One region of the Streptomyces sp. NBC_01341 genome, then DNA from elsewhere that is predicted to be linked to it. Evidence: predicted binding sites of a transcription regulator. Region 1 holds the regulator's gene; the other holds the start of a gene.

Region 1 (15,165 bases):
CGAGGACCGGGTCGAGATCCGCTACACCCTGCCGCTCGCCGAGATCGTCTTCGACTTCTTCGACCAGCTGAAGTCCAAGACCCGCGGTTACGCCTCCCTGGACTACGAGCCCACCGGCGAGCAGTCCGCCCAGCTGGTCAAGGTCGACATCCTGCTGCACGGCGACAAGGTCGACGCGTTCTCCGCGGTCACGCACAAGGACAAGGCCTACGCCTACGGGGTCCGCCTCGTGGCCAAGCTGCAGAAGCTCATCCCCCGGCAGAACTTCGAGGTGCCGATCCAGGCGGCCATCGGCTCCCGGGTCATCGCCCGTGAGACCGTCCGCGCGATCCGCAAGGACGTCCTCGCCAAGTGCTACGGCGGTGACATCTCCCGTAAGCGGAAGCTGCTGGAGAAGCAGAAGGAAGGCAAGAAGCGGATGAAGATGGTCGGCAACGTGGAGGTGCCGCAGGACGCGTTCATCTCCGTGCTGTCGACCGACGAGTCCGCGGGCGAGGGCAAGGCGAAGAAGTAACCCCTGTCACACCCGGCCCTGGCGTCACCAGGAGCGCGCCCCGGTGGTCACCGGGAGCGCGACGACCTGGAAGTACCCGGGAGTAGCCCAACTGGCCCCTGTGCCGCGGACGTCCGCGGCACAGGGGCCAGGTTCGTTATGAAGCGGCGGCCTGTTGCCCCTTACGCCAGGGTCCCGCGCGCTCTACTCTGATCACCACCCGTTAGTTACTCGCCAGTTAAACAAGCAGGCCGAGCGGGAACGAGAAGCAGGAATACAAGCAGCAGCAGCCCCAAGAAACCGGTCGTAGCAATGCCGCAGGCCCGGAGGACGTCGTGAGCGACACACAGACCCTGATCGACAGCCGGCCGCCCTCCGTGGCGTCCCTCTTCATCGACCGCGTGGCGGCCACCCCGCAGGGGGAGGCCTACCGCTACCCGGTGCCCGCCGCCTCGGGCGAGGGCCCGGACGACTGGAAGTCGCTGACCTGGGCGCAGGCCGCCGAGCGGGTCCACGCCATCGCGGCCGGGCTGATCGGGCTCGGCGTCCTGCCGGAGGAGCGGGTCGCGCTGGCGTCCTCCACCCGCGTCGAGTGGATCCTCGCGGACCTCGGCGTGATGTGCGCGGGCGCGGCCACGACGACGATCTATCCGTCCACGAACACCGAGGAGTCCGCCTTCATCCTGGCCGACTCCGACAGCCGTGTCCTGATCGCCGAGGACGCCGCCCAGCTGGCGAAGGCCAGGGAGAGCAGGGCCGGGCTGCCCGCTCTCGCCCATGTCGTGGTCATCGACCCGGCGGGCGTCGACCCCGTCGAGGGCGACCCCGAGGGCTGGGTCCTCACCCTGGCCGAGCTCGAGGCCAGAGGCGCCGAACACCTGGTCAAGAACCCGGACGCGATCACCGACCGCGTCGCCGCCATCACCCCTGACCAGCTGGCGACCCTCATCTACACCTCGGGCACCACCGGCCGCCCCAAGGGCGTACGGCTGCCGCACGACAACTGGTCGTACATGGCGAAGGCGACCGTGGCCACCGGCCTGATCACCGCGGACGACGTCCAGTACCTCTGGCTGCCGCTCGCGCACGTCTTCGGCAAGGTGCTCACCTCCGGTCAGATCGAGGTCGGCCACGTCACGGCGGTCGACGGACGCGTCGACAAGATCATCGAGAATCTGCCGGTCGTCCGGCCCACCTACATGGCGGCCGTGCCCCGGATCTTCGAGAAGGTCTACAACGGGGTCGCGGCCAAGGCACGGGCCGGCGGTGGCGCCAAGTACAAGATCTTCCAGTGGGCGGCGGGCGTCGCCCGCGAGTACGCGACGGTGTCGCAGGACAACTTCCGCCGCACCGGCAGGGCCTCCGTGCCCTTCGCGCTGGGCGCCAAGCACAAGGTGGCGGACGCCCTCGTCTTCGCGAAGCTCCGCGAGGCCTTCGGCGGCCGGCTCCGTGCCTGCGTCTCCGGTTCGGCCGCGCTCGCCCCCGACATCGGTCTCTTCTTCTCCGGTGCCGGGATCCACATCCTGGAGGGCTACGGCCTCACCGAGTCCAGCGCCGCCTCCTTCGTCAACCCCGGCGAGGCCTACCGCACCGGGACCGTCGGCAAGCCGCTCCCCGGCACCGAGGTCCGCATCGCGGACGACGGCGAGATCCTGCTGCGCGGTCCCGGCCTGATGGAGGGCTACCACCGGCTGCCCGAGAAGACCGCCGAGGTGCTGGAGTCCGACGGCTGGTTCCACACCGGTGACATCGGCGAGCTGTCCCAGGACGGCTACCTGCGGATCACCGACCGCAAGAAGGACCTGATCAAGACCTCCGGCGGCAAGTACATCGCCCCCGCGGAGGTCGAGGGACAGTTCAAGGCAGTGTGCCCGTTCGTGTCCAACATCCTGGTGCACGGCGCCGACCGGAACTTCTGCACCGCCCTCATCGCCCTCGACGAGCCGACCATCCTCGGCTGGGCCGAGGAGAACGGCCTGGGCGGCAAGCCGTACGCCGACGTCGTCGCGTCCCCGCAGGCCGTGGAGCTCGTCCAGGGCTACGTGACGCGCCTCAACGAGGGCCTGCAGCGCTGGCAGACCATCAAGCAGTTCCGGCTGCTGCCGCGCGACCTCGACATCGAGCACGGTGAGCTCACCCCCAGCCTCAAGCTGAAGCGGCCGGTCGTCGAGCGCGAGTACCAGGACCTCATCGACGACATGTACGCGGGCTCCCGCGAGAAGTGAGCCGGGTTCGGTGAGCCGGACAGGGCCCGGTGGACGCGGAGGCGTCCACCGGCCCCTGTCCCGTTGCCGCCCGACTCGGGCGACTTCCGTCACTCGGCGCTTATGGGCACGGCCGGTCTGTCACTCTGTCGTAGAACGTCAGCGGCGTTCGCGAGACTGTCAGGAGCCGCACCGTGGGGCCCATTCCCTTGCAGCGGGACATCGTGCACCGTCCCGCAACCGTCGTCGCCGGTCAGGGCGACGACCCGCGTCCGGTCGCGCACACGAGCCTGCCGGGTATCCCGCAGGCCTCGTCCGCGGCCCGCAGGTTCGTCCGCGCCGCGCTCGCCGACTGGAGCGGGCTCGGTCTGCCGAACACCGGCGAGTTCGGCGAGCGGCTCACCGACGACGCGCTGACCGTGGCCAGCGAACTGGTCACCAACGCCGTCGTGCACGCCGGTACGACGGTCGAGCTGCTCATCCGGCTGGAGGACTCGGCCGGACCCGAGCCGCTCGCGCTCGTGCTGGAGATCACCGACCACCACCCGGCACGTTCGGTGCGCGACGGCCGAACCGAGCGGCCCGATCCGGCCGAATACGGCCGTGGGCTGCAGCTGGTCGCCACCCTCGCCGAGTCCTGGGGCATCACCTACCGCACCGGCCTCAAGACCGTCTGGGCCCGCCTGCCCGGTGACGACCGGTTCGGGCTGCCCGACGCCCCGCCCGCCGGAGAGGCGGCCTCCCGGCCGCGCCCGCGTCCGGCCGGGAGCCTCGCCCCCGCGGGCGGGAGGCCGGAGCGCGACGACGCCGGCTGGGCGGGCCGCGGAGGGCCCTCGTTCCTCGCCGAGGCGTCCGGCATGCTCGCGGGCCAGCTCGACGAGAACCTGGTCGCCGCGACCGCGGGCCCGCTCCTGGTGCCCCGGCTCGCGGACTGGTGCGCCATATGGCTGGAGAGCGAGAGCGGCGGCCCGGGTGCCGTGCCCCGGCTCGCCGGGGTCTGGCACAGCGACGAGGCCCGCACGGCGCTGCTGCGCCCCGCGCTGGAGAAGGAACCGCTCCGGCTGCCCGGCAGCGTCGGCACCGGCCCCGTGCCCATGCCCTGGCCCGGCAGCGCCACGGCGGAGCGTGAGAGCGTCACCGGAGCCGCCCTGGCGCACCGCATCGTCTCGGGCGGGCGGACGCTCGGCGCGGTCCTCGTGGGACGCGAGGGCGTCGACCACATCCCCGACGAGGTCGTCGCCCTCCTCGCGGACTTCGTACGCCGTGTCGGCCTCGCCGTGGGCGCCGCCCGCGCCTACACCCGCCAGGCCACCATCAGCCGCATCCTGCAGCGCGGCCTGCTGCCCAGCAAGGTCGCCGAGATACCCGGCGTCACCAGTGCCCTGGTGTACGAGCCGGGGGACGACGGTGTCGTCGGCGGGGACTTCTACGACCTCTTCCCGTGTCCCGGCGGCCGCTGGTGCTTCGTCCTCGGTGACGTCCAGGGCAGCGGCCCCGAGGCCGCCGTCGTCACCGGGCTCGCCCGTCCCTGGCTCCGCCTGCTCTCCCGGGAGGGCTTCCGCGTCGGCGAGGTCCTCGACCGGCTCAACCGGCTCCTCCTCGACGACGCGATGGAGGCGGCCGAAGCCGCCGCCCTCATGGTCGCGGCGGCGGGCGGCCAGCAGATCCAGGACGGCCCCCAGTCCCGTTTCCTCTCCCTGCTGTACGGCGACCTGGTGCCGCTCCCGGACGGCAGCGTGCGCTGCACCGTGGCCAGCGCCGGTCATCCGCTGCCGCTGCTGCTGCGCCCCGACGGATCCGTACGCCCGGCGGCGGAGCCGCAGGTGCTGCTCGGGGTCGTCGAGGACGTGGCGTACGACAGCCAGACCTTCGACCTGGCGCCGGGCGAGAGTCTGCTCTGCGTCACGGACGGGGTCACGGAGCGGCGTTCGGGGCGGTTGATGTTCGACGACGGCGACGGTCTCGCACGGGTGCTGGCGGACTGCGCGGGGCTCTCCGCCGCCGGGATAGCCGACCGGATCAAGCGGGCCGTCCACACCTTCGCCGAGCGCCCGCCGGACGACGACCTCGCCCTGATGGTGATCCAGGTGGACTGAGACCGGGCCCACAGTCAGGCGTGCCGGGGAGCTCCGGCGGCGAGTGACAATGGACGGTATGCCTTCCGTACTGCCCGATGGTGAGCCCGTGCCCGACGACGGGGCGCTGCCCCGCCACGCCCTGGAAGGCGCAGCCGACCGGCCGCTCGGCTTCTACCTGCACGTGCCCTACTGCGCCACCCGCTGCGGCTACTGCGACTTCAACACGTACACCGCGACCGAGCTGCGGGGCTCCGGCGGTGCCCTCGCCTCCCGGGACAACTACGCGGCCCATCTCGTCGAGGAGGTCCGCCAGGCGCGCAAGGTGCTCGGCGACGACCCCCGCCCCGTCCGCACGGTCTTCGTCGGCGGCGGAACCCCGACGCTGCTGCCCGCCGCCGACCTCGTCAGGATGCTCGCCGCGATCCGTGAGGAGTTCGGCCTCGCCGAGGACGCCGAGATCACCACGGAGGCCAACCCGGAGTCCGTGGACCCGGCGTATCTGACGGCCCTGCGCGAGGGCGGCTTCAACCGTGTGTCCTTCGGCATGCAGAGCGCCCGGCAGCACGTCCTGAAGATCCTGGACCGCACGCACACGCCGGGCAGGCCGGAGGCCTGCGTCGCCGAGGCGCGGGAAGCCGGTTTCGAGCACGTCAACCTCGACCTGATCTACGGCACCCCCGGCGAGTCCGACGACGACTGGCGGGCCTCTCTCGACGCGGCGATCGGTGCCGGGCCCGACCATGTGTCGGCGTACGCGCTGATCGTGGAGGAGGGCACCCAGCTGGCGCGCCGCATCCGCCGGGGCGAGGTCCCGATGACGGACGACGACGTCCACGCCGACCGCTACCTGATCGCGGACGAGGCGATGGCGGCGGCGGGTTTCTCCTGGTACGAGGTGTCGAACTGGGCCCGGACCCCCGAGGGCCGCTGCCTGCACAACGAGCTGTACTGGCGCGGCGCGGACTGGTGGGGCGCAGGGCCCGGGGCGCACAGCCACGTCGGCGGAGTGCGCTGGTGGAACGTCAAGCACCCCGGAGCGTACGCGCAGGCCCTGGCGGAGGGCCGTTCGCCCGGCGCGGGCCGCGAGGTCCTGGGCGACGAGGACCGGCGGGTCGAACGCATCCTGCTGGAACTGCGGCTCGTCGAGGGCTGCCCGCTGTCGCTGCTGGCCCCCGCGGGCCTCGCGGCGGCCGGCCGCGCCGTCGCGGACGGGCTGCTGGAGCCAGGACCGTACGCCGAGGGGCGCGCGGTCCTGACGCTGCGGGGCCGCCTGCTGGCCGACGCCGTGGTGCGGGACCTGGTGGACTGAGAGCGGGGCCCGGCCGCTTCCCGCGGCCGGTCCCCGCCGGGACGGGTCAGCCGGGCAGGGTGACGAAGTCGATCAGCTCCTCGACCCGGCCCAGCAACTGCGGCTCCAGGTCCTTGTAGGAGGCGACCCTGGACAGGATGTGCTGCCAGGCCGCGCCGGTGTTCGCGGGCCAGCCCAGCGCACGGCACACGCCCGTCTTCCAGTCCTGGCCCCGCGGAACGACGGGCCACCCGGGGATGCCCACGGACGAGGGCTTCACGGCCTCCCAGACGTCGATGTACGGGTGTCCCACCACGAGCACGTTCGCGTCCGTGACCTGTGCGGCGATCCGGGACTCCTTGGAGCCCGGCACGAGATGGTCGACCAGCACACCCAGCCGTGCGTCGGGGCCGGGTGCGAACTCGCGCACGATCGCGGGGAGGTCGTCGATCCCCTCCAGGTACTCCACCACCACGCCCTCGATGCGCAGGTCGTCGCCCCAGACGCGCTCGACGAGCTCCGCGTCGTGCCGCCCCTCGACGTAGATGCGCCCCGCCCGCGCCACCCGTGCCCGGGCGCCCGGCACCGCAACCGAACCCGACGCCGTCCGGGAAGGACCTGCCGGACCGCCCGCCGACGGGCGTACGAGGGTGACCACCCTGCCCTCCAGCAGGAAGCCGCGCTGCACCATCGGGAACACCCGGTGCTTGCCGAAGCGGTCCTCCAGCGTCACCGTCGGCCCCTCGGCGGTCTTCTCGCACCGGATCACCGCCCCGCAGAAACCGGTCACGGCCTCCTCGACGACCAGATCGGGTTCGGCGGGGACCTCGGGGGCGGGGGAGGACCTCTTCCACGGCGGGGTCAGGTCCGGCTGGTAGCTGCGCATGGCACGACGATAAGCGGGGGCCCTTTCACGACACGCAGAACCGGGCGGCTAGCCGGTCGCGCTGGGCGCGCACGAACGCCGCGTCCACCACCGCCCCGTGCCCCGGAACGTACAGCGCGTCCTCGCCGCCCAGCTCCAGCAGCCGGTCGAGCGCCGCCGGCCAGTGCGAGGGAACCGCGTCGCGGCCCGCCTGCGGTTCGCCGGACTCCTCGACCAGATCCCCGCAGAGCACCACGACCGGCGAGCCCGGCACCAGCACCGCGAGATCGTGCCCGGTGTGGCCGGGTCCCACGTTGGCCAGCAGCACCTGGAGTCCGCCGCCGAGGTCCAGCGTCCACTCACCGCTGACCTGATGCCGCGGAGCCACCAGCGCGTCCGCGGCCGCCGTCGCGTCCCGCTCGCTCATCCCGTGCTGCACCGCGTCCGCGCGCAGCGCGTCCGCGCCACGCCCCAGCAGCTCCGCCGTGCCGACGGCGCCGTAGACCTCCGCACCGGCGAAGGCGGCGGTCCCCAGGACATGGTCGAAGTGGGGATGGCTCAGTGCGATATGCGTCACCCTCCGGCCCAGCAGGGCCTCTGCCTGCGCCCGTACCTCCGCCCCTTCGCGGAGCGTCGAACCGGTGTCGTGGAGCAGCACGGAGTCCGCCCCCGCCACCAGGGTGACGGTCGCGTCCCAGACGGGGAGGCGCCGGCGCCCGATACCGTTGCCCAACCGCTCCCAGCCGAACTCTTCCCAAGAGGCGTCCATAGGACGACGCTATCGGCATCGACCTGCGCGGTCCCAGGACGGACCGGCCGGTCGGCCTTGCCCCGGGCCCGCCCCACCCCCGTACACTGACCGGGGGATAGCTGGCACTCGAACGCGCAGAGTGCCAGGCAGACACCGGAGAACAACAGCTGGAGGTGTGCGCGGTGCTCAGCGAACGCAGACTCGAAGTGCTGCGCGCCATCGTCCAGGACTATGTCGGCACCGAGGAGCCGGTCGGTTCCAAGGCGCTCACGGAACGGCACAGCCTGGGGGTCTCCCCGGCCACCGTCCGTAACGACATGGCGGTGCTGGAGGACGAGGGCTTCATCGCCCAGCCGCACACCAGTGCGGGGCGTATTCCGACGGACAAGGGCTACCGCCTCTTCGTCGACCGACTCGCGGGCGTCAAGCCCCTGTCGTCGCCGGAGCGCAGGGCCATCCAGAACTTCCTCGACGGCGCCGTCGACCTCGACGACGTCGTGGGCCGCACGGTGCGGCTGCTCGCACAGCTGACCAGACAGGTCGCCGTCGTGCAGTACCCCTCACTGACCCGTTCGACGGTGCGGCACGTGGAACTGCTGTCCCTGGCCCCCGCCAGGCTGATGCTCGTGCTGATCACGGACACGGGCCGGGTCGAACAGCGTATGATCGACTGCCCTGCTCCGTTCGGTGACACGTCACTGGCCGATCTGCGGGCCCGGCTCAACAGCCGGGTCGTGGGGCGGCGGTTCGCGGACGTCCCGCAGCTGGTGCAGGATCTGCCGGAGTCGTTCGAGAGCGAGGACCGGGGAACCGTGTCGACGGTGCTCTCCGTCCTCCTCGAGACTCTGGTCGAGGAAACGGAGGAGCGGCTGATCATCGGCGGCACCTCCAACCTCACCCGCTTCGGACACGACTTCCCTGTGATGATCCGGCCGGTGCTGGAGGCATTGGAGGAGCAGGTCGTGCTGCTGAAGCTGCTCGGTGAGGCAACGGATTCGGGCATGACCGTACGGATCGGGCACGAGAACGCCCACGAGGGCCTCAACGCCACGTCCGTCGTCGCGGTCGGCTACGGTTCGGGCGACGAGGCAGTCGCCAAACTCGGCGTGGTCGGACCGACCCGCATGGACTACCCCGGAACGATGGGAGCGGTACGCGCAGTGGCACGTTACGTCGGACAGATCCTGGCGGAGTCGTAAGTGGCCACGGACTACTACGCCGTACTCGGCGTGCGCCGCGACGCATCTCAGGACGAGATCAAGAAGGCATTCCGTCGGCTCGCCCGCGAGCTGCACCCGGATGTCAACCCGGATCCGAAGACCCAGGAGCGGTTCAAGGAGATCAACGCCGCTTACGAGGTGCTGTCGGACCCGCAGAAGAAGCAGGTCTACGACCTCGGCGGCGATCCGCTGTCCTCCTCGGGCGGCGGTGGCGGCGCGGGAGGCTTCGGGGCCGGCGGCTTCGGCAACTTCAGCGACATCATGGACGCGTTCTTCGGCACGGCGTCGCAGCGCGGACCCCGTTCGCGCACCCGCCGCGGCCAGGACGCGATGATCCGGCTGGAGATCGACCTCTCCGAGGCGGCCTTCGGCACGACCAAGGACCTCCAGGTCGACACCGCGGTCGTCTGCACGACCTGCAGTGGCGAAGGAGCCGCACCCGGCACCTCCGCGCAGACCTGTGACATGTGCCGCGGCCGCGGTGAGGTCTCCCAGGTCACCAGGTCCTTCCTCGGCCAGGTCATGACCTCGCGTCCCTGCCCGCAGTGTCAGGGCTTCGGCACGGTCGTACCGACCCCTTGCCCCGAGTGCGCGGGGGACGGCCGTATCCGATCCCGCCGCACGCTCACGGTGAAGATCCCGGCGGGTGTCGACAACGGCACCCGGATCCAGCTCGCGGGCGAGGGGGAGGTCGGCCCCGGCGGCGGCCCGGCCGGCGACCTGTACGTCGAGATCCACGAGCTGGCGCACCCGGTGTTCCAGCGGCGCGGTGACGACCTGCACTGCACGGTCACCATCCCGATGACGGCGGCGGCGCTCGGCACTCAGGTGCCGCTGGAGACGCTGGACGGCCTGGAGGAGATCGACATCAGGCCGGGCACCCAGTCCGGCCAGTCGGTCCCGCTGCACGGGCGCGGCATCACGCACCTGCGCGGCAACGGCCGCGGCGACCTCATCGTGCACGTCGAGGTCATGACCCCGACGAAGATGGACCCCGAGCAGGAGCGCCTCCTGCGGGAGCTGTCCAAGCTGCGCGGCGAGGAGAGGCCCACCGGCCAGTTCCAGCCAGGACAGCAGGGGCTCTTCTCCCGTCTGAAGGATGCCTTCAACGGCCGCTGACCCCTTTCACCGCACCGCCCGCCGGTTCCTCACCGGCGGGCGGTGCGGTGTTTCCACGACAGCCCGCGCGCACCGCGGAACGACTGATTCGGCACGGTTCACCGGACGTGGCACGATGCGGTCATGTCCTTGGCCCTGACCGATCTCTGCCGGTACCCGATCGTGCAGGCCCCCATGGCGGGCGGCGCGTCCCGCCCCGGACTGGTGGCCGCCGTGGCGGAGGCCGGGGGGCTCGGTTTCCTCGCCGCCGGCTACAAGACCGCGGACGGGATGTACGAGGAGATCCGGGAGATGCGGAGGGCGAGCGCCCGGCCCTTCGGCGTGAACCTCTTCATACCGCAGCCCTCGGTCGCCGACCCGAGCACCGTCGAGGTCTACCGTCATCAGCTCGCGGGCGAGGCCGCCTGGTACGAGACCCCGCTCGGTGACCCGGACGCCTGCGGCGACGACGGCTACGAGGCCAAGGTGGCGATCCTCCTCGAGGACCCGGTGCCCGTCGTCTCCTTCACCTTCGGCTGCCCGGCGCGCGAGGTCCTCGAAGCCTTCGCCGCCGTCGGCACGCTCACCGTCGTCACCGTCACCTCGGCCCAGGAGGCACGGAACGCCCGGTGGGCGGGGGCAGATGCCCTCTGCGTCCAGGGCGTCGAGGCGGGCGGCCACCAGTCCACGCACCACGACGACCCGCAGGGCGGTCTCGCCGGCACCGGCCTGCTCTCCCTGATCGCCCAGGTCCGAGAATCCGTGGCGTTGCCCCTCGTCGCGACCGGCGGACTGATGCGCGGCTCCCAGATCACGGCGGTCCTCGCGGCGGGCGCGGACGCGGCACAGCTCGGCACGGCGTTCCTGCCCTGCCCGGAGTCCGGCGCGCACCCGCTGCACAAACAGGCCCTGACCGACCCGCTGTTCGTGACCACGGCCCTGACCCGCGCGTTCTCCGGACGGCCCGCGCGCGGACTGGTCAACCGCTTCGTGCGGGAGCACGGGCGTTACGCCCCCGCCGCCTACCCGCAGGTCCACCAGGTGACCAGCCCGCTGCGCGGTGCGGCCGCCAGGACGGGCGACGCCCAGGGCATGGCCCTGTGGGCGGGGCAGGGGCACCGGATGGCCCGAGAGATGCCCGCGGGAGAGCTCGTCGGGCTGCTCGCCGCAGAAATGGAAGCCGCGCGTGCGGCAGTGAACGTGAGGAGTGCCCCGTGACGGCACCGGTCTTCGTCGTCGAACACCTCCCCAGTGGGTCGGAGTTCGTCCTGGACGGCCCCGAGGGACGGCACGCCGTCTCCGTGAAACGGCTGAATCCCGGGGAGGACGTCGTCCTCACCGACGGCCGCGGTCACTGGGCCGAGGGCGTCGTGCGCGCGGCCGAGGGCAAGGACCGGCTCGTCGTCTCCGGCCTCGCGCGCGTCCACGAGGAGCCGGAGCCCACGCCCCGCATCACCGTCGTCCAGGCGCTCCCCAAGGGCGACCGCGGGGAGCTCGCGGTGGAGACGATGACCGAGACCGGCGTCGACGTGATCGTGCCCTGGCAGGCGGCCCGGTGCATCACGCAGTGGAAGGGCGACCGGGGGCTCAAATCCCTGACGAAGTGGCGCGCCACGGCGCGGGAGGCCGGCAAGCAGTCCCGCCGGGTGCGCTTCCCGGAGGTCACCGACCTCATGACGACCAGGCAGGTCGCCGCTTTCCTCGCCGGGGCCGACTTCGCCGGGGTTCTGCACGAGGACCGGGACTCCGGCAGTGAGCCGCTCGCGACCGCCGTACTTCCCGGGGAGGGCGGCATCGTGCTGGTCGTCGGGCCGGAGGGCGGCGTGTCCCCCCAGGAGTTGGCGGCCTTCGCGGAGGCGGGCGCGCCCGCCTACCGCCTCGGGCCCAGCGTGCTGCGCACCTCCACGGCCGGTACGGCGGCCGCCGCCCTGTTGATGGGGCGCACCGGGCGCTGGGGCTGACGCCCGGCCGTCCCCGCGGAGCCACCCACGCCGCTCCGGTGCGGCCGGATAGCATGCCGGTGTACTGATCACGAGACCGAACGACCGAGGGGACCGGGCCATGGCGGGAGAGCCGCAGACCGACTGCCTGTTCTGCAAGATCGTGACAGGGGACATCCCGGCCACCGTCGTCCGCGAGAGCGATACGACCATCGCCTTCCGCGACATAAACCCCCAGGCACCCACGCACGTCCTGGTCATCCCCAAAGCGCACTACCCGGACGCCGCCACGCTCGCGTCCGCCGAGCCGCAGATCGCGGCGGACGTGCTGCGTGAAGCCGGCCTGGTCGCGGCGGACGAGAAGCTCACCGAATCGGGCTACCGCGTCGTCCTCAACACCGGTGCCGGCGCCGGACAGACCGTCTTCCACGCGCACGCCCACGTCCTGGGCGGACGCGGGATGCAGTGGCCCCCCGGCTAGCGACCACGCCGCGAGGCGCGGTGCCAGGGCCCGCGAGCCCAGCATGATCCGAACGAGAGGCCCAGGTCCTCCCGTACGGACCGCGCCGGGGCGGGCGCTCCCGCACGCGGCGCCGGCGGCGGCCGGGGCCCCGGCCGGCTGACGCCGCTCGGTCCGCGCCCTGCCCATCGGGGCGCACGGCGGAGGTCCCGGCGCCCGATCCGCCCCGATCCGACGAACGACCCCGGAAGCGACGTGTCCGTAAGAGAACTCGTGGTCCTCGGCACCGCCAGCCAGGTCCCCACCCGCCACCGCAACCACAACGGCTATCTGCTGCGGTGGGACGGTGAAGGCATCCTCTTCGACCCGGGGGAGGGAACGCAGCGCCAGATGCTGCGGGCGGGTGTCGCCGCGCACGACATCGACCGGATCTGTGTCACCCACTTCCACGGCGACCACGCGCTGGGCCTCGCCGGTGTGATCCAGCGGATCAACCTCGACCAGGTCCCGCACCCCGTCACCGCCCACTTCCCGGCGAGCGGACAGCACTTCTTCGACCGGCTGCGGTACTCGACCGCCTACCGCGAGTCCGTCGAGCTTGCGGAGGTCCCCGTGGCCGCCGACGGAGTCCTCGCGACCACGGCGGCGTACACCCTCGACAGCCGCCGGCTCTCGCACCCGGTCGAGTCCTTCGGATACCGCCTCACCGAACCCGACCGGCGGCGCATGCTGCCCGGGAAGCTGGCCGAGCACGGCATCGCGGGGCCGGACGTGGGACGCATCCAGCGGGACGGCGTCCTGCGCGGCATCACCCTGGAGGACGTCTCGGAGGAGCGACGCGGACAGCGCTTCGCCTTCGTCATGGACACCCGGCTCTGCGACGGCGCGTTCGCGCTCGCGGAGGAATGCGACATGCTGGTCATCGAGTCGACGTTCCTCGACGAGGACGGCCGGCTCGCCGCCGACCACGGCCACCTCACCGCGGGACAGGCGGCGCGCGTGGCGAAGGAGTCGGGCGTACGGCACCTCGTGCTGACGCACTTCTCCCAGCGTTACAGCGACCCCGACGTCTTCGAACAACAGGCCAGGGCAGCCGGCTTCGAAGGCGGACTGACCATCGCCCAGGACCTCATCAGGGTTCCCGTACCCACCCGCCACCAGTAACGAGATCACCGTGCACCTCCCCAAAGCAGAGCTCCACCTCCACATCGAGGGGACCCTCGAACCCGAGCTGGCCTTCGCGCTCGCGGCACGCAACGGCGTGGACCTCCCCTACGCGGACACCGAGGAGCTGCGCACCGCCTATCTCTTCGACGACCTGCAGAGTTTCCTCGACCTCTACTACGCGCTCATGGCGGTCCTGCGCACCGAGGAGGACTTCGCCGAACTGGCCGACGCCTACCTCACCCGTGCCGCGGCGCAGGGCGTCCGGCACGCGGAGATCTTCTTCGACCCCCAGGCCCACACCGACCGGGGCGTGCCGATCGGGACCGTCGTCGAAGGGCTCGGCCGGGCGCTGGACGAGAGCGTGGAGAAGCACGGCATCTCCACGCAGCTGATCATGTGCTTCCTGCGTGACAAGTCCGCCGAGTCGGCGCTGGAGACTCTCGAGGCCGCGAAGCCGTACCTGAGCCGCATCAGCGCCGTCGGTCTCGACTCGGCCGAGGTCGGCCACCCGCCGTCCAAGTTCCGCGAGGTGTACGAGGCGGCCGGGGCTCTCGGGCTGCGCAAGGTCGCCCACGCGGGCGAGGAGGGCCCACCCGCCTACATCCGCGAGGCCCTGGACGTCCTGGGCGTCGAGCGCATCGACCACGGACTGCGCGCGATGGAGGACCCGGACCTGGTGAAGCGGCTGGTCGCCGACCGGGTGGCCCTCACGCTCTGCCCGCTGTCCAACGTACGGCTGCGCGCCATCGACGTACTGGAGGAGCACCCGCTGCCCGCCATGATGGCCGCCGGACTGCTCTGCACGGTGAACTCCGACGACCCCGCCTACTTCGGCGGTTACGTCGGAGACACCTTCCACGCCGTCCACGAGGCACTCGGCCTGGACCGTGAACAGCTGCGCACGCTGGCCCGCAACTCGTTCGAAGCGGCCTTCCTCGACCACGACGAGGAGCGCAGGGCGCGCTACCTCTCCGAGGTCGAGGCGTACGCGTTCGACTGACCGGCCGAACCGGCGGGGCCGGCGGTGCGGATCGCGCTGCGGACCAGCCGCCTCCGCCGGAGGCCGGGGACGCTGATCTCCGTGACCGCCTGCTCCGGCGCACCCAGTTTGGGCACCGCGCCGGGCAGGCTGCCGGTCGTGGCGGCGAGGAGCGCGGCGGGCGCTCCACCCCTGCGGCGGACCGAACCGGGCACCAGCGGGCGTCCGCCGGTGTGCAGCGCGACGGCGGTGACCGGGGCGGCGACCAGGAGTGTGGCCGCGCCCAGGATCAGGCCCATCACGGCGTAGCCCGCCTGCTGGGAGAGCACGCTCCCCAGGACGGGGCCGCAGGCCACGCCCACCGACGACGCCGAGCCCGCGAGGACGGCCCAGCGGCCGCGCACGTCCAGCGAGGCGGCCAGACCGATGAGGTAGGACAGGACCACCGGGTAGAAGGTGTTCCACACGACCTCACCGGTCGCGAACGACCCGAGGTCGTCGGCGGACGAACTGAGCACGATGCTGCCCGCGATGATCATCGTCCCCAGGCCGATCGGTACCGCCCGCCCGAGCCGGGCACCCAGCACGCCCGCGCCCATGACGCCGAGCAGGCCCGCGCCGA
Region 2 (15,165 bases), 1.7 Mb from region 1:
GGCCGAGCGACGCGACGACGCTGCGCGCCCCTCGGCGGCGGGCGTCGCGGGTCGCGCGCAGGGGTTCGCGGGCTCCGGTGAGGCGGGCGAGTTCGTCGGCGTTGGGCTTGACGAGGTCGGGGCGGGCGGCGACGCCGCGCCGCAGGGGCTCCCCGTCGGTGTCCAGCAGCACGGGCACGCCGGCCGCGCGGGCGAGCCGGATCAGCTCCGCGTACGCGCCGACGTGGATACCGGGCGGGAGGCTGCCGCAGAGGGCGACGGCGTCGGCACCGGTCAGCAGGTCGCGGTAGGTCCCCAGGAGGGCGGCCCACTCGTCGGGGCCGATGTGCGGCCCCGGTTCGTTGAGCTGGGTGGTGTCCCCGGCGGTGCCGTCGACGACGGCGAGTGTGCGGCGGGTGTTCCCGGCGACGGTCACGAGCGCGTCGGTGGGGCGGCTCGGGAGCGCGCCGAGGAGTTCGCGCAGCACGGTCCCGTTCGAGCCGCCGGCGAAGCCGGTGACCACGGTGTCGTGGCCGAGTGAGGAGAGGACCCTGGCCACGTTGACGCCCTTGCCGCCGGGCCGCTCGGTCACCTCGCCGACGCGGTGGGTGGTGTGCGGGACGAGGGCGGGGACCGCGTACGTCAGGTCGAGTGCCGTGTTCAGCGTGACGGTCAGTATCACCTGTACCGGCCCCCGGTTCCTTCGTCGTCCGTTCCCGCGCGCCGTCCCCCTGCGGCACTGTCCCGGTGATCATGCCAAAGAGGCGGCGGCCGTCCCAGGTCTCCGGGACAACCGCCGTCTCTTCGTTACGTGTTCAACCTGCCGTCGGCCGGTGACGGGCCGTCACCCCTCGCGGGGGTCGACGATCCACTCGCCGCGGCGCATGACGCCCCTGAGCGCGAATCCCGCGTCCAGGACCACGATGTCGGCGTCCTTGCCCGGGTCCAGGGAGCCGACCCGGTCGTACATGCCGAGGAGCCTCGCCGGGGTGGCGGAGATGGACTGGACGACGTGCTCGACGGGGATCCTGTCGATCGTGACGGCCCTGCGGAACGCGGTGTCCAGGGTGAGGGTGGAGCCCGCGATGGACCCGCCCTCCACGAGACGGGCGACCCCGTCCCTGACCTCGACGGCGAGCGGGCCGAGCTCGTAGTGGCCGTCGCCCGCGCCGGCCGCGTCCATGGCGTCGGTGATCAGCGCGACCCGGTCCGCGCCCGCGTGGTGGTAGGCGAGTTCGAAGGCGGCGGGGTGCAGGTGCGTGCCGTCGTTGATCAGCTCGACGGTGACGCGCTCGTCCTCCAGGAGGGCCGATACGGGGCCCGGTGTGCGGTGGCCGATGGCGGGCATCGCGTTGTAGAGGTGCGTGGCGACGGTGGCGCCGGCGTCGATCGCCTCGACGGTCTGCTCGTACGACGCGTCGGTGTGGCCGACGGCGGCGATCACGCCGTGCTCGGCGAGCAGCCGTACGGACTCGATGCCGCCGGGGAGTTCGGTGGCCAGCGTGACCATCCTGGCGGTCCCGCGGGCCGCTTCGAGCAGCTTGCGCACCTCTGCCGGGTCGGGGTCGCGGAGCAGTCCCTCGCTGTGGGCGCCCTTGCGGCACGGCGAGATGAAGGGACCCTCGAAGTGGATGCCGGCGAGCTCGCCCTGCTCGACCAGTTCGGAGAGCATGCCGGCCTGCCGGGCCAGGAAGTCCATCTCGCCGGTGACGGTGGAGGCGACGACGGTCGTCGTGCCGTGTGCGCGGTGTGCCCGTGCCCCGGCCAGGACGTCCTCGGCGGAGCCGGTCGCGAAGGACGTGCCGCCGCCGCCGTGGTTGTGGATGTCCACGAACCCGGGGACCACCCAGTGGCCGGAGAGGTCGACGGTCCGGGCGCCCTCCGGCGTGCTGCCGGCGATCCGGGTGCCCTCGATGATCACCCGGCCGTTCTCGACGGTCCCGGTGGGAAGCACCACCCGGGCACCTGCGAGGACTGTGCTGTCTGCGCGTCCGGCCATCAGGCGGATACCTCCGTGGAGAGTAGATCCCAGGCGAGCAGCCCTGCGCCCAGGCATCCGGCGGTGTCCCCGAGGGCCGCCGGGACGATGTGGGGCAGCTTCTGGAACGTGACCCGTTCCTCGACGGCCGCACGCAGTGGTGTGAACAAGGTTTCCCCTGCCTCGGCGAGACCGCCACCGATGATGAGCGTGCGGGGGTCCAGCAGAGTGAGCGCCGTGACCAGTCCGGCGGCGAGCGCGTCGACGGCGTCCTGCCACACGCGCAGGGCCGCCGGGTCCCCCGAGGCCACCGCTTTCGCGCAGTCGGCGGCGTCGGCGTCGGGGTCGCCGGAAGCGGCGGCCCAGGCCCTGGACACCGCGGAGGCGGAGGCGAGGGTCTCCAGACAGCCGCGCTGTCCGCAACCGCAGTCCGGGCCGTCGGGCCGGACGACGACGTGGCCGATCTCGCCGGCGTAGCCGTGGGCGCCCGCTTCGATGCTGCCCGCGATGCCGATGGCGCCGGCGATCCCGGTGCCCAGCGGGACGAAGAGGAAGCGGTCGGCGCCCCGGCCCGCGCCGATCCGGCCTTCCGCGAGGCCGCCGGTCCTGACGTCGTGGCCGAGCGCGACCGGTATGCCGCCGAGCCGCTCGCCGAGCAGCTTCCGCAGGGGTACGTCGCGCCAGCCCAGATTGGCGGCGTACACGGCGATGCCGCGTTCGGCGTCGACGATGCCGGGCACCGCTACGCCGGCGGCCACGGCGCCTTCGCCGAACTGCTCCCGGCCGTGGGCGTGCAGGTCCGCGGCGAAGCCGAGGATCGTCTCCACGACGGCTTCGGCACCGCGCTCCCTGCCGGTCGCCCGGCGTGCCTCGTGGAGGAGGGTGCCGTCGGCCCCGACCAGGGCGGCCTTCATTCCTGTGCCGCCCACATCGAGGGCGATGACGTGTCTCACGGAAGACAGTTTCGCCCGCAGACCCCTAAAAGGTCTAGTCCACTATCGCGGTTTGTTGACCACCCATACAAAACGGCCCTGCTAGATTGCCGCATCGATACTCCGGGTGGTGTAGACCTCCATGCCGGACCTGAGGCAGGATCGCGGGTCCGCTCGTGCGGCGGGCCCGGCAACCAATGTAGGGATGGACAGGCTGTGCAGCGGCGCTTTGTGGGTCTGACCGCGGCGGTTGCCGCACTCGGTATGACGGCAACGTTGTCGGGATGCGGTTCGGACACGGGTGGCGGTGACGTCACTCTGAAGCTGGTCGCGGCCGACTACGGCACCGACGCGAAGAGCAGCTCCCAGCACTACTGGGACGACGTCGCGGCGAAGTTCACGCAGGAGAACCCCGGCATCAAGGTCGATGTGGCCGTCTACTCCTGGAAGGACGTCGACCGCAAGGTCGCCGAGATGGTCAAGGCCGGCGACGCCCCCGACATCGCGCAGATCGGGGCGTACGCCGACTACGCCAAGGCGGGCAAGCTCTACACCGCCGACGAGATGATCACGATCCGTACGGGGGCCAACTTCCTTCCCTCGCTCACCGACGCGGGCAGGGTCGACGACAAGCTCTACGGCCTTCCGTTCGTGGCCAGCACCCGCCTGCTCTTCTACAACAAGAAGATGTTCACCCAGGCCGGCATCACGGCCCCGCAGACATGGGACGACATCCGCAGTGACGCCTCGGCCCTCAAGCAGCGCGGGGTGAGCTACCCCTTCGCGCTGCCCCTCGGCGAGGAGGAGTCCCAGGCCGAGACCCTGATGTGGCTCCTCAGCGGGGGCGGCGGGTACACCGACGAGGTCGGCAACTACGACATCGACTCCCCGGCGAACATAGCCACCTTCAAGTGGCTGAAGGCCAACCTCGTCGACAAGGGCCTCACCGGCCCCGTATCGCCCGGCAAGCTGGACAGGGCGCAGGCCTTCGAAGCCTTCACCAAGGGCGATGTGGGCATGCTCAACGGCCACCCGACGCTCATGCAGGAGGCCGAGAAGAAGGGCGTCGACGTCGGTATGGTCCCGCTCCCGGGTGCCGACGGGCCCACCGAGGGCTCGATGGGCGTGGCCGACTGGATGATGGGCTTCAAGGAGCACGGCAACCGGGTGGCGATAGGGAAGTTCCTCAACTTCGCCTACGAGGACGAGAACGTGCTCTCGTTCGCGGACCAGTACGACCTGCTGCCCGTCACCGGCTCGGCCTCCGAGGTGATGGAGGCCGACGACAAGCACAAGCCGCTCCGCGCGTTCCTGGAAGCGCTGCCCAACTCGCAGCTGCCCCCCTTCGGCAAGACGTCCTGGGCGAAGGCCAGCGAGACGATCAAGAAGAAGATCGGCACCGCGGTCGAGCCCGGCGCCAATCCGGAGACCGTGCTCGTGGACATCGCGACCCAGGCCCGGCAGGCGGAGAGCACGGAGTAGGTTGGCCGACATGACCGCCGACCCGCTCTCCGACCAGGCGCGCGCGGTGCTGGCCATGGAGCGCCGCTCCTGGCCCGGCCCCGGGGCGAAGGAACGGGCGATCCGCGAAGAGCTCGACATGTCTCCGGTCCGCTACTACCAGCTGCTCAACGCGCTCCTGGACGACCGTCGCGCGCTCGCGGAGGACCCGGTGACGGTCAACCGGCTCAGGCGGGTCCGCGACGCGAGGCGCGGTCGCCGCTGATCGGCCCTCGGGGGCGGGGCCACCGGCACCGGACGTCCCTGCGGGATCCCGGGCGGTGCCCGGGCCGCGCCCGCCGTGTCCTGTCACGGCCGGATCATCCCGCCGTGATACTTGGAGGGCATGCTCAGCACCCTCCGTGCCCGTGTCCTCCCCGCCGCCCAGCGCCGCTCGCTGGACGAACTGGCGCAGGACCTGGACCTGTCCAGCGGGGACACCGGCGCCAAGCACTCGGCCTTCTGGACGATGCTCGTGCTGTCGGCGGTCATCGCGGCCGGCGGAGTGCTCACGGACTCGACGGCCACCGTGATCGGGGCGATGATCATCGCCCCGCTGTCCACACCGATCATGGGCATCGCGCTGGGCTCGGTGCAGCGGCGCAGGACCGGATCCGCCCTGGTCGTCCTCCTCGCCGGCCTGCTGGTGATCGCGGTCGGGGCGTTGATGTCACAGGTACTCCCCGGTGACTACGACCTGCTGTCCAACAGTCAGATCGCGGGCCGTACGTCGCCCGACCTGATGGACCTGATCGCCGCCCTGGCCACCGGCCTCGCGGGTGCGGTGGCACTGGCCCGGCGCGATGTCGGCGCCGTGCTGCCCGGTGTCGCGATCGCCATCTCCCTCGTACCGCCCCTGGTGGTGGTCGGGGTGTGCCTCGGGAGTCTGGCGGGATGGCCGGCACTGGGCGCCCTGGTCCTGTTCGTGTCCAACCTCTTCGCCTTGGTGTTCGGAGGCATGGTGGTCTTCGCCACCCTCGGTCACAGCCCTCTGCGGCGCGGGGCGCCGGGGCGGCCCGCCCGCTCGGCCTACGCCGCCATGGCCGCGCTGTTCGTGGCCGTGTTCGTGCCGCTGGCCGCCAACACCGCGCTCACGCTCGTGCTCGAGGTCTGGACGGGCCGGGTCGAGGACGCCGCGAGACAGTGGCTGGCCGATGATCCCGGAGCATCCGTCACGGGCGTGGACGCGGTGTCCAGGACGCTGCACGTCCACGTGCGTGTTCCCGGCGACCTGCCACCGGTGGAGGGCCTGCTCGACCTGATCGAGGGACAGGTCCCGGACGGCGTACCGGTCGTGGTGGACGCGACACGCGGCGTACGGGTCGAGCTGCGTCGTTGAGATGCACCCCGGCGGCGCGTCCGAGCTCCCGGCGGGTGGTCCGTCGCGCAGCCGCTCCCGACGCTTCCCCGCGCGGGCGGCCCCGAGGGGGGCCGCGCGGCCGGGGGGCCCGCCCGCTACGCTCGGCCGCATGGGCAATCAGGACCACCCCCTCCCGACCCCCTCCACCCCGGCCGGCCGTGACGGTCTCGCCGCGCTGCTGGCCCGGCCCGGACGTGCCGTGATCGCGCTCGACTTCGACGGCACGCTCGCCGACATCGTCCCGGACCCCGAGCGGTCCCGCGCCCACCCTGACGTCGTCCCTGCCCTGTCGGCGCTGGCGCCGCGGGTCGCCGCCGTCGCGGTGATCACCGGGCGTCCGGCCGGCACGGCGGTGCGCCTCGGCGGCTTCGCCGGGGCGCCCGGCCTGGACCACCTCGTCGTGCTCGGGCACTACGGTGCCGAACGCTGGGACGCCGTCAGCGGCAGCGTCCACGCACCACCCCCGGACCCCGGCGTCGAGGCCGTGCGCGCGGAACTTCCCCGGGTGATCGAGGAGGCCGGGGCGGGCGACGGCACCTGGATCGAGGAGAAGGGTCGTGCGGTCGCCGTGCACACCCGCCGCGCCGCCGACCCACAGGCCTCCTTCGAGGCGCTGCGGGCGCCCCTGAACAGCCTCGCGGCCCGTCACGGCCTGATCGTCGAACCCGGCCGCCTCGTCCTGGAACTGCGCCCCGCGGGCATGGACAAGGGCGTGGCGCTGGAGGAGTTCGTACGCGAGACGGGGGCGGAGACCGTCCTCTACGCGGGCGACGACCTGGGCGACCTCGCCGCCTACGCCGCCGTGGAGAAGCTGAGGGCCCGGGGCACCCAGGGCCTGCTGGTGTGCAGCGGCTCGGGGGTGCCCGAACTCGCGGAGCGCGCCGACTTGTTGCTGCCGGGCCCGGCAGCGGTGGCCGGCCTGCTGCGATCACTGGCCGGACAGGTCGCCGAGGGCTGACTCCGCCGGCTCCGCGACGAGGGCCGGGCCGGCGGGCCCGGCCCTCCGGCGGTCAGGCCCGCAGCGCTTCCAGCTGGTCCAGGAACCACTGCTGCGGCGGCAGCGCGGTCGCCGCGGCGGCGAGGCGCTTCGAGCGCGCCGACCGCTCGCCGGACTCCATCGTCAGCGCCTCGTGCAGCGCCCGCGCCGTGGACGACACGTCGTACGGGTTGACCACGATCGCGTCCTCGCCCAGTTCCTCGTAGGCGCCCGCCTCCCGGGAGAGCACCAGCGCGCAGCCGTCGTCGGAGACGACGGGGACCTCCTTGGCGACCAGGTTCATGCCGTCGCGGATCGGGTTGACGAGGGCGACGTCGGCCAGCCGGTACGCGGCGAGTGAGCGGGCGAAGTCGTCGTCGACGTGGAGCAGGACCGGGGTCCAGCCCTCCGTGCCGAAGTCCGCGTTGATGGTGTCGGCGACCCGCTGGACCTCGGCCGTGTACTCCCGGTACACCGTGAGGTCCTGCCGGGAGGGGTAGGCGAAGGCGACGTGCACCACGCGCTCGCGCCACTCGGGGCGCTCCTCCAGCAGTGCACGGTATGCATGCAGCCCGCGGACGATGTTCTTGGAGAGCTCGGTGCGGTCCACGCGCACGATCGTGCGCCGGCCGGCGCCCACCTGCTCCCGCAGCGTCTCCATGCGCTCGTCCACGTCCGCCTCACGGGAGCGGCGGCGCAGGAAGTCCGCGTCGGCCCCGAGCCCGTGCACCCCGATCCGGGTGTGTCCGGTGCCACCGAGGATCTCCGTGCAGCAGCCGATGAAGGCGTCCGCCCAGCGCCGCGTCAGGAACGCGGCGCGGTCGGCCCCGAGGATGCCGTTGAGGAGCTGCTCGCCGATGTCGTCGGGCAGCAGGCGGAAGTAGTCGACGGGCGCCCATGGGGTGTGGGAGAAGTGCCCGATCCGCAGGTCGGGGCGCAGCTCGCGGAGCATTCCGGGGACCAGAGAGAGGTGGTAGTCCTGCACGAGGACCGCCGCGCCCTCGCCCGCCTCCTCGGCCAGGGCCTGGGCGAAGGCCCGGTTGTACGCCTCGTAGGAGGCCCACTGCCGGCGGAACTCCGCGTCGAAGACGGGCTCCACCGGCGTCTGGTAGATCATGTGGTGGACGAACCAGAGCACGGAGTTCGCGACGCCGTTGTACGCGTCCTCGTGGACCCCGGCGTCGATGTCGAGCATGCGCACGCCGGGCTCGGACACGCCCCTGCGGACCGCTTCCCGGTCGCCGTCGCTGAGAGCGGCGCACACCCACAGTTTGTCGTCGACGGCGCTGAGGCCGGAGACGAGCCCGCCGCCACCGCGCTTCGAGTCGAGCGTGCCGTCCTCCCGCTCGGCGTACGACACCGGGCCGCGGTTGGACGCGACGAGGACCTGGGCAGCGTGCTCGGAGACCATGTACCCGAACCTAGCCCGTGAGGGAAGGTGCCAAACGTGAGGGACGGCTGGAGATCCGGAGTGGAGAGCCGGTGGCCCGAAACCGCTACGCGGCGTCGCGGGACGCGTACTCCGCGATCTCCCGCATCGGCGGCCGCTCCTCCGTGTCCACCGCGTGGGTGCGCGGCACGAACCCGTCGGGTCCCCGCTCGAACTGCGTGATCTCGGGCCGTACGAGCGGGCCCCGGGACAGCCTCAGCTGTGCGGTCCGGTAGATCGCCGCCGCCATCCGGCCGAGCGCCTGACCGTCCTGGTGGCGGTGTTTGCGTACGCCGACGTCGACCTGGGCGAGCGCGTCCAGGCCCACGGTGTGCAGCGCGTCGATCAGCAGGCCCAGCTCCACTCCGTAGCCGACCGGGAAGGGGAGCCGCTCCAGCAGGGAGCGGCGCACCGCGTATTCGCCGCCCAGCGGCTGCACGAATCCGGCCAGCCGGGGCCAGTGGAGGTTGAGCAGCGGGCGGGCCACCAGCTCGGTCACGCGTCCGCCCTGGCCCGCGGCCTCGCCCAGCGGCCTGTCGTACATCGCCTTGACGAACTGCACCGAGGGGTCGGTCAGCAGGGGGCCGACGATTCCGGACACGAAGTCGGCGGAGAAGTCCCTGAGGTCGGCGTCGACGAAGCAGACGATGTCGCCGTGCGTCACCAGCAGCGACCGCCAGAGGACCTCGCCCTTGCCGGGCAGGGCGGGGATCCGGGGGAGGACGGAGTCCCGGTGCACGACCCGGGCGCCCGCCCGCCGCGCGACCTCGGCCGTGGCGTCGGTGGAACCGGAGTCGATGACCACCAGCTCGTCGACGAGCCGGACCTTCTCCATCAGCTCGCGCCGGATCTCCGCGACGATCGTGCCGACCGTCGCCTCCTCGTTCAGCGCGGGCAGGACGACGCTCACGCGCGCACCGCGCGGATCCCTCGCCCGCGCGGCCGTGAGGCGGTCGAGCGGGCGGTCGTCGGCCGACCAGGAACGCCTGGTCAGCCAGCGTTCCACCTCTTCCAGCACGGTCGATACTCCCTGTGTGTGATCCATCTCGCGGTTCGGACGACTCATCCGATCGTCCGGCCCTTCGGTTACAGTCTTGAACAACGCGGACGACCCTCGCATGTCGGGGTCGGTCCACGGACAAACGCCCGGATCGATGGTCCGGTGCCATAGCGCTCATCCAGAGGGACTGAGGGAACGGCCCGTTGAAGTCCCGGCAACCCTCCTGCCGACCGCGAGGTCACGGTGGGGAAGGTGCCAATTCCGTCTTGTGGCGAAATACGTCGCAAGGAAGATGAGGAGAAAGGGCCTCCGCCATCATGGCCGTGCAGACAGTTGCAGCCAACACCGATTCTTCCGCCGTGGATCTCGGTCCCGCCGCGGCGCTTTCCTGCCGCGAATGCGGCGAGCGTTTCGAACTCGGCCCCCTTTTCGCCTGCGCGTCCTGTTTCGGGCCGCTCGAAGTGGCGTACGACCTGCCGAGCGGCTCCCCCGAAGAGCTGAAGAAGCGCATCGCCGAGGGACCGGACAACATCTGGCGTTACGCGCCGCTGCTCCCCGTCCCCGCCGATGTCGCGGACAAGCCCAACATCAACCCCGGTTTCACGAAGCTGGTCAAGGCCGACAACCTCGCCCGCGAGCTGGGCGTGACCGGCGGCCTGTACGTCAAGGACGACTCCGGCAACCCGACGCACTCCTTCAAGGACCGTGTCGTCGCCATCGCCGTCGAGGCCGCCCGCGCCTTCGGGTTCACCACGCTCTCCTGCTCCTCCACCGGCAACCTCGCCGGTGCGGTCGGTGCCGCCGCGGCCCGCGCCGGCTTCCGCTCGTGCGTGTTCATCCCGCACGACCTGGAGCAGGGCAAGGTCGTCATGGCCGCGGTGTACGGCGGCGAACTGGTCGGCATCGAGGGCAACTACGACGACGTCAACCGCTTCTGCTCGGAGCTCATCGGCGACCCGCTCGGCGAGGGCTGGGGCTTCGTCAACGTCAACCTGCGGCCGTACTACGGCGAGGGGTCCAAGACCCTTGCGTACGAGATCTGCGAGCAGCTGGGCTGGCGGCTGCCCGACCAGCTCGTCATCCCCATCGCGTCCGGTTCGCAGCTCACGAAGATCGACAAGGGGCTCCAGGAGCTGATCAAGCTCGGCCTCGTCGAGGACAAGCCGTACAAGATCTTCGGCGCTCAGGCCGAGGGCTGCTCCCCGGTCTCCACCGCCTTCAAGGCCGGCCACGACGTGGTGAGGCCGCAGAAGCCGAAGACCATCGCGAAGTCCCTGGCGATCGGGAACCCGGCCGACGGCCCGTACGTGCTGGACATCGCCCGCCGCACCGGCGGTGCGGTGGAGGACGTCGACGACGAGCAGATCGTCGACGCCATCAAGCTGCTGGCCCGCACCGAGGGCATCTTCGCGGAGACCGCGGGCGGTGTGACGGTCGGCGTGACGAAGAAGCTGATCGAGGCCGGTCTGCTGGACCCGGCCCTGACCACCGTCGTCCTGAACACCGGGGACGGACTGAAGACGCTGGACGCGGTCGCCCCGACGACCGGCCTGTCGGCGACGATCCGGCCCAGCCTGGACGCGTTCCGCGACGCGGGCCTCGCCGCCGCCAACTGACCACCCGAGACCCGAAGGAAGGCACGACATGAGCGTCAAGGTCCGTATCCCCACCATCCTCCGCACCTACACGGGCGGTCAGGCCGAGGTCCCGGCCGAGGGCGCGATCCTCTCCGAAGTCATCGCGTCGCTGGAGCAGAACCACCCGGGCATCGGTGCCCGCGTCCTGGACGACCAGGGCAAGCTGCGCCGTTTCGTCAACGTGTACGTCAACGACGACGACGTGCGCTTCGAGGGCGGCCTGGACGCGGTGACGCCGGACGGCGCCGGCGTCTCGATCATCCCGGCCGTCGCCGGAGGCTGATCCCCGGCACGGTGCGCGGACCGGGGAGTGACGGCCCCCGGCCGTGCGTCCGGAGACTTCGCAGCGTGACCACGATGGCCCTCTCCGCAAGAGAAGCGGAGGGGGCCATTCTGCATGGTTGAGCGGGGTACAGTTGGGGAAGTCCCCGCCGCTGCCCGTGCCGCCCGCATATGAGAATGCGCCCGGCCACGACAAGAAGCAGCCAAAGTACGTGAACCTCTTGAGGCGTAAGTGGCCTTTGTCAGGCCCGACTTGCCCTGGAATCCTCCCGATCGTCCCTATCCGGGTGTTCCCGCATGCCCAGAATTCTCGTCCGATTGACCTGTTGCAGAGGGCAGTTGGGCAGATACATTCGGCCGCGGTCGACGCGTTCCGGCGCACGCCACCCTCTCCTGTCGGAGGGTGAGTTCTGACCCGGGCCCGCGAAGTGCGGTCTCGTGCAAGGGCCAGTAATAGGGGAGTTGGGCATGGCTCAGGGCACCGTCAAGTGGTTCAACGCGGAGAAGGGGTACGGCTTCATCGCGGTCGACGGTGGTGCGGATGTTTTCGTCCACTACAGCGCGATCCAGATGGACGGGTACCGCACCCTCGAAGAGGGTCAGCGAGTTGAATTCGAGATCTCGCAGGGCCAGAAGGGGCCGCAGGCGGACATGGTCAAGCTCGCCGTCGGCTGAGTTCGGCGCGGTCGGCCAACGACACCACTCACGCGCGTAGGGCCCGTTCCTCCACAGGGGGACGGGCCCTACGTGCGCCCGCGTGCGCCCCGGCCGGGGCGCGCCCCTCAGCGAGCCCCGGCCTGAGGCGCTTGCACTCGAGGGGGTCGAGTGCTAATCATTGGCGTTAGCACTCTCCAGGTGAGAGTGACAGAAACTTGGACCGGGCCGGTGAGGCCCGCAGGCTCAGCGGGGCAAGGAACCACTGAGCAGGCAGGCCGTCCGTCGCGGGCGCCTCTCGGTCCGGAGCAATCCACCCCTGTCCGGGAGGACCACTTCACATGGCCAAGATCATCGCGTTCGACGAGGAGGCACGGCGCGGTCTCGAGCGCGGGATGAACCAGCTCGCCGACGCCGTCAAGGTCACCCTCGGCCCCAAGGGCCGTAACGTCGTCCTCGAGAAGAAGTGGGGCGCGCCCACGATCACCAACGATGGTGTTTCCATCGCCAAGGAGATCGAGCTCGAGGACCCGTACGAGAAGATCGGTGCGGAGCTGGTCAAGGAGGTCGCCAAGAAGACGGACGACGTCGCCGGCGACGGTACGACCACCGCCACCGTTCTCGCTCAGGCGCTCGTCCGCGAGGGCCTGCGCAACGTCGCCGCGGGTGCGAACCCGATGGCTCTGAAGCGTGGCATCGAGAAGGCCGTCGAGGCCGTCTCCGCCGCTCTTCTGGAGCAGGCGAAGGACGTGGAGACCAAGGAGCAGATCGCTTCGACGGCCTCCATCTCCGCTGCTGACACCGAGATCGGCGCCAAGATCGCCGAGGCTATGGACAAGGTCGGCAAGGAAGGCGTCATCACCGTCGAGGAGTCCCAGACCTTCGGTCTGGAGCTCGAGCTCACCGAGGGTATGCGCTTCGACAAGGGCTACATCTCGGCGTACTTCGCCACCGACATGGAGCGTATGGAGTCGTCGTTCGACGACCCGTACATCCTGATCGTCAACTCCAAGATCAGCAACGTGAAGGACCTCCTTCCGCTGCTCGAGAAGGTCATGCAGTCGGGCAAGCCCCTGCTGATCATCGCGGAGGACGTCGAGGGCGAGGCCCTGTCGACCCTGGTCGTCAACAAGATCCGTGGCACCTTCAAGTCCGTCGCCGTCAAGGCTCCGGGCTTCGGTGACCGCCGCAAGGCCATGCTCGGCGACATCGCCATCCTCACCGGTGGCACCGTCATCTCCGAGGAGGTCGGTCTCAAGCTGGAGAACGCCGGCCTGGACCTGCTCGGCACCGCCCGCAAGGTCGTCATCACCAAGGACGAGACCACGATCGTCGACGGCGGCGGTGACAGCGACCAGGTTCAGGGTCGTGTCAAGCAGATCCGCGCCGAGATCGAGAACTCCGACTCGGACTACGACCGCGAGAAGCTCCAGGAGCGCCTCGCGAAGCTGGCCGGCGGCGTGGCCGTCATCAAGGCCGGCGCCGCCACCGAGGTGGAGCTCAAGGAGCGCAAGCACCGCATCGAGGACGCGGTGCGCAACGCCAAGGCCGCCGTCGAGGAGGGCATCGTCGCCGGTGGTGGCGTGGCTCTGCTCCAGGCCTCGGCCGTCTTCGAGAAGCTCGACCTCACGGGCGACGAGGCCACGGGCGCCAACGCCGTGAAGCTCGCGCTGGAGGCCCCGCTCAAGCAGATCGCCGTCAACGGTGGTCTCGAGGGTGGAGTCGTCGTCGAGAAGGTGCGCAACCTGCCGATCGGTCACGGCCTGAACGCCGCGACCGGCGAGTACGTCGACATGATCGCCGAGGGAATCATCGACCCGGCGAAGGTCACGCGCTCCGCCCTGCAGAACGCCGCGTCCATCGCCGCGCTCTTCCTCACCACCGAGGCCGTCATCGCCGACAAGCCGGAGAAGGCCTCTGCGGCCGCTCCGGGCGGCATGCCGGGCGGTGACATGGACTTCTGATCCCCGGATCAGCAGCTCCTGGCAGTACCCGCAGTATCCGTACGACGCCGGCCCCCGGGATTCGTCCCGGGGGCCGGCGTCGTATCTCTGTCGCGGCCCCCGGGGGCTGCTCCCGGGGCCGCGAGACGGAGCCGGATACTGAGCACTTCTTCCCCCTCGTGAAGGAGTGCGACCGGTGACCACCGACGTGCGTACAGGACCGCCCGCCGCGGGCGGCGAGCGCGAGACGCTGCGGGCCTTTCTCGACTACCAGCGCGCCACCCTCGCCATGAAGTGCGAAGGGCTGGACGACGAGCAGTTGCGGCAGCGGTCGATGCCCCCCTCGACGCTCTCGCTGCTGGGTCTGGTGCGGCACATGGCCGAAGTGGAACGGGCCTGGTTCCGCCGCGTGTTCGACGACAACGACGCCCCGATGGTGTGGTCGGACCGGATCGACTTCCAGGCCGCGTACGACGCGAGCGCCTCGAACCGGGCGGAGGCGTTCGGCGCCTGGGAGGCAGAGGTCGAGAACTCTCGCCGCATCGAGCGGCAGGCCGCGTCGCTGGACCTGACGGGGCTTCAGCCGCGCTGGGAGCGGGAGGTGTCCCTGCGCATGGTGATGGTGCACGTGCTGCTCGAATACGGCCGCCACAACGGCCACGCGGACTTTCTGCGCGAGGGTGTCGACGGGACCGTGGGCGCGTGAGGAACGCAAAAAAGTGACGTCATCTTGCATGCACTGAGCAGCGAGGCGAAATGTTCTCGCACGACTCTTGTGGTGGTGGTTCCGCGCGCCCTAACGTCGCCTCACCTTCCGAGAGAAACGGGCATGCGATGTCACGTCACATCACGGTCGCCGCGCTGACGGCCGCCGTTGTCGGACTGGGGGCGCTGACCGGCGCTCCCGCGGCCCAGGGTGCGCAGGAGAACCCCTCCGCGCCGTCGGCGCCGGTGGTGACGCGCGCGGGTCTCGACCCCGCGCTGGTCGCCGGCCGTGGTGCGGAGGTCCCGTTCGCCGAGCAGGAGGCGGAGAACGCCGCGACGAACGGCACGGTCATAGGCCCCGACCGTGCCGCGTACTCCCTGCCTGCCGAGGCCTCGGGCCGTAAGGCGGTCCGGCTGGTGCCGGGCGAACACGTCGAGTTCAGGCTGCCGAAGGCCGCCGACGCGATCACGGTGCGGTACAGCATCCCGGACGCCCCGGGCGGGGGTGGCATCACCGCGCCGCTGGATGTCGCGGTCAACGGCAAGAGGCGTTCGACGATGACGCTGACCTCGCAGTACTCCTGGCTGTACAACCAGTACCCCTTCACCAACGATCCCGATGCCGGGCTGCTCCAGCCCGGCTGGTGGATCACCGAGTGCGCATGCGTGCCCAGCGAGACGACACCCGCGCCGGTGATCTCGAAGCCGTTCAGGCCGAGCCACTTCTACGACGAGCAGCGCCTGCTGCTCGGCAAGCGGTACGGCGCGGGCGACACCGTCCGCCTGACGG

What was found. The regulator HrcA, encoded in region 1, represses chaperone genes, less so after heat shock. The targets are predictions, from matches to a motif close to TTNGCACTCNGNNNNNCNGAGTGCNAA.
Positions count from the first base shown of each region.
Region 2: a site for HrcA is predicted at 11,879-11,905, ahead of groL (chaperonin GroEL). Genes of this name have one in related genera too.

Region 1 is NZ_CP108364.1:5,074,223-5,089,387, forward strand. It holds gene lepA (translation elongation factor 4) at 1-514, shown strand, start outside; gene OG206_RS22265 (AMP-dependent synthetase/ligase) at 829-2,718, shown strand; gene OG206_RS22270 (ATP-binding SpoIIE family protein phosphatase) at 2,892-4,793, shown strand; gene hemW (radical SAM family heme chaperone HemW) at 4,852-6,084, shown strand; gene OG206_RS22280 (DUF3097 domain-containing protein) at 6,131-6,949, opposite strand; gene OG206_RS22285 (MBL fold metallo-hydrolase) at 6,975-7,697, opposite strand; gene hrcA (heat-inducible transcriptional repressor HrcA) at 7,862-8,878, shown strand; gene dnaJ (molecular chaperone DnaJ) at 8,879-10,018, shown strand; gene OG206_RS22300 (nitronate monooxygenase) at 10,142-11,215, shown strand; gene OG206_RS22305 (16S rRNA (uracil(1498)-N(3))-methyltransferase) at 11,212-11,958, shown strand; gene OG206_RS22310 (histidine triad nucleotide-binding protein) at 12,059-12,418, shown strand; gene OG206_RS22315 (ribonuclease Z) at 12,653-13,561, shown strand; gene OG206_RS22320 (adenosine deaminase) at 13,572-14,564, shown strand; gene OG206_RS22325 (MFS transporter) at 14,528-15,165, opposite strand, start outside.
Region 2 is NZ_CP108364.1:3,362,718-3,377,882, reverse strand. It holds gene OG206_RS14735 (1-phosphofructokinase family hexose kinase) at 1-661, opposite strand, end outside; gene nagA (N-acetylglucosamine-6-phosphate deacetylase) at 824-1,978, opposite strand; gene OG206_RS14725 (ROK family protein) at 1,978-2,910, opposite strand; gene OG206_RS14720 (ABC transporter substrate-binding protein) at 3,154-4,371, shown strand; gene OG206_RS14715 (DUF3263 domain-containing protein) at 4,382-4,615, shown strand; gene OG206_RS14710 (DUF389 domain-containing protein) at 4,736-5,728, shown strand; gene otsB (trehalose-phosphatase) at 5,859-6,707, shown strand; gene OG206_RS14700 (alpha,alpha-trehalose-phosphate synthase (UDP-forming)) at 6,760-8,136, opposite strand; gene OG206_RS14695 (glucosyl-3-phosphoglycerate synthase) at 8,222-9,172, opposite strand; SAM riboswitch class I at 9,326-9,453, shown strand; gene thrC (threonine synthase) at 9,472-10,770, shown strand; gene OG206_RS14685 (MoaD/ThiS family protein) at 10,799-11,074, shown strand; gene OG206_RS14680 (cold-shock protein) at 11,542-11,748, shown strand; gene groL (chaperonin GroEL) at 12,069-13,691, shown strand; gene OG206_RS14670 (DinB family protein) at 13,867-14,376, shown strand; gene OG206_RS14665 (glycosyl hydrolase family 28-related protein) at 14,505-15,165, shown strand, end outside.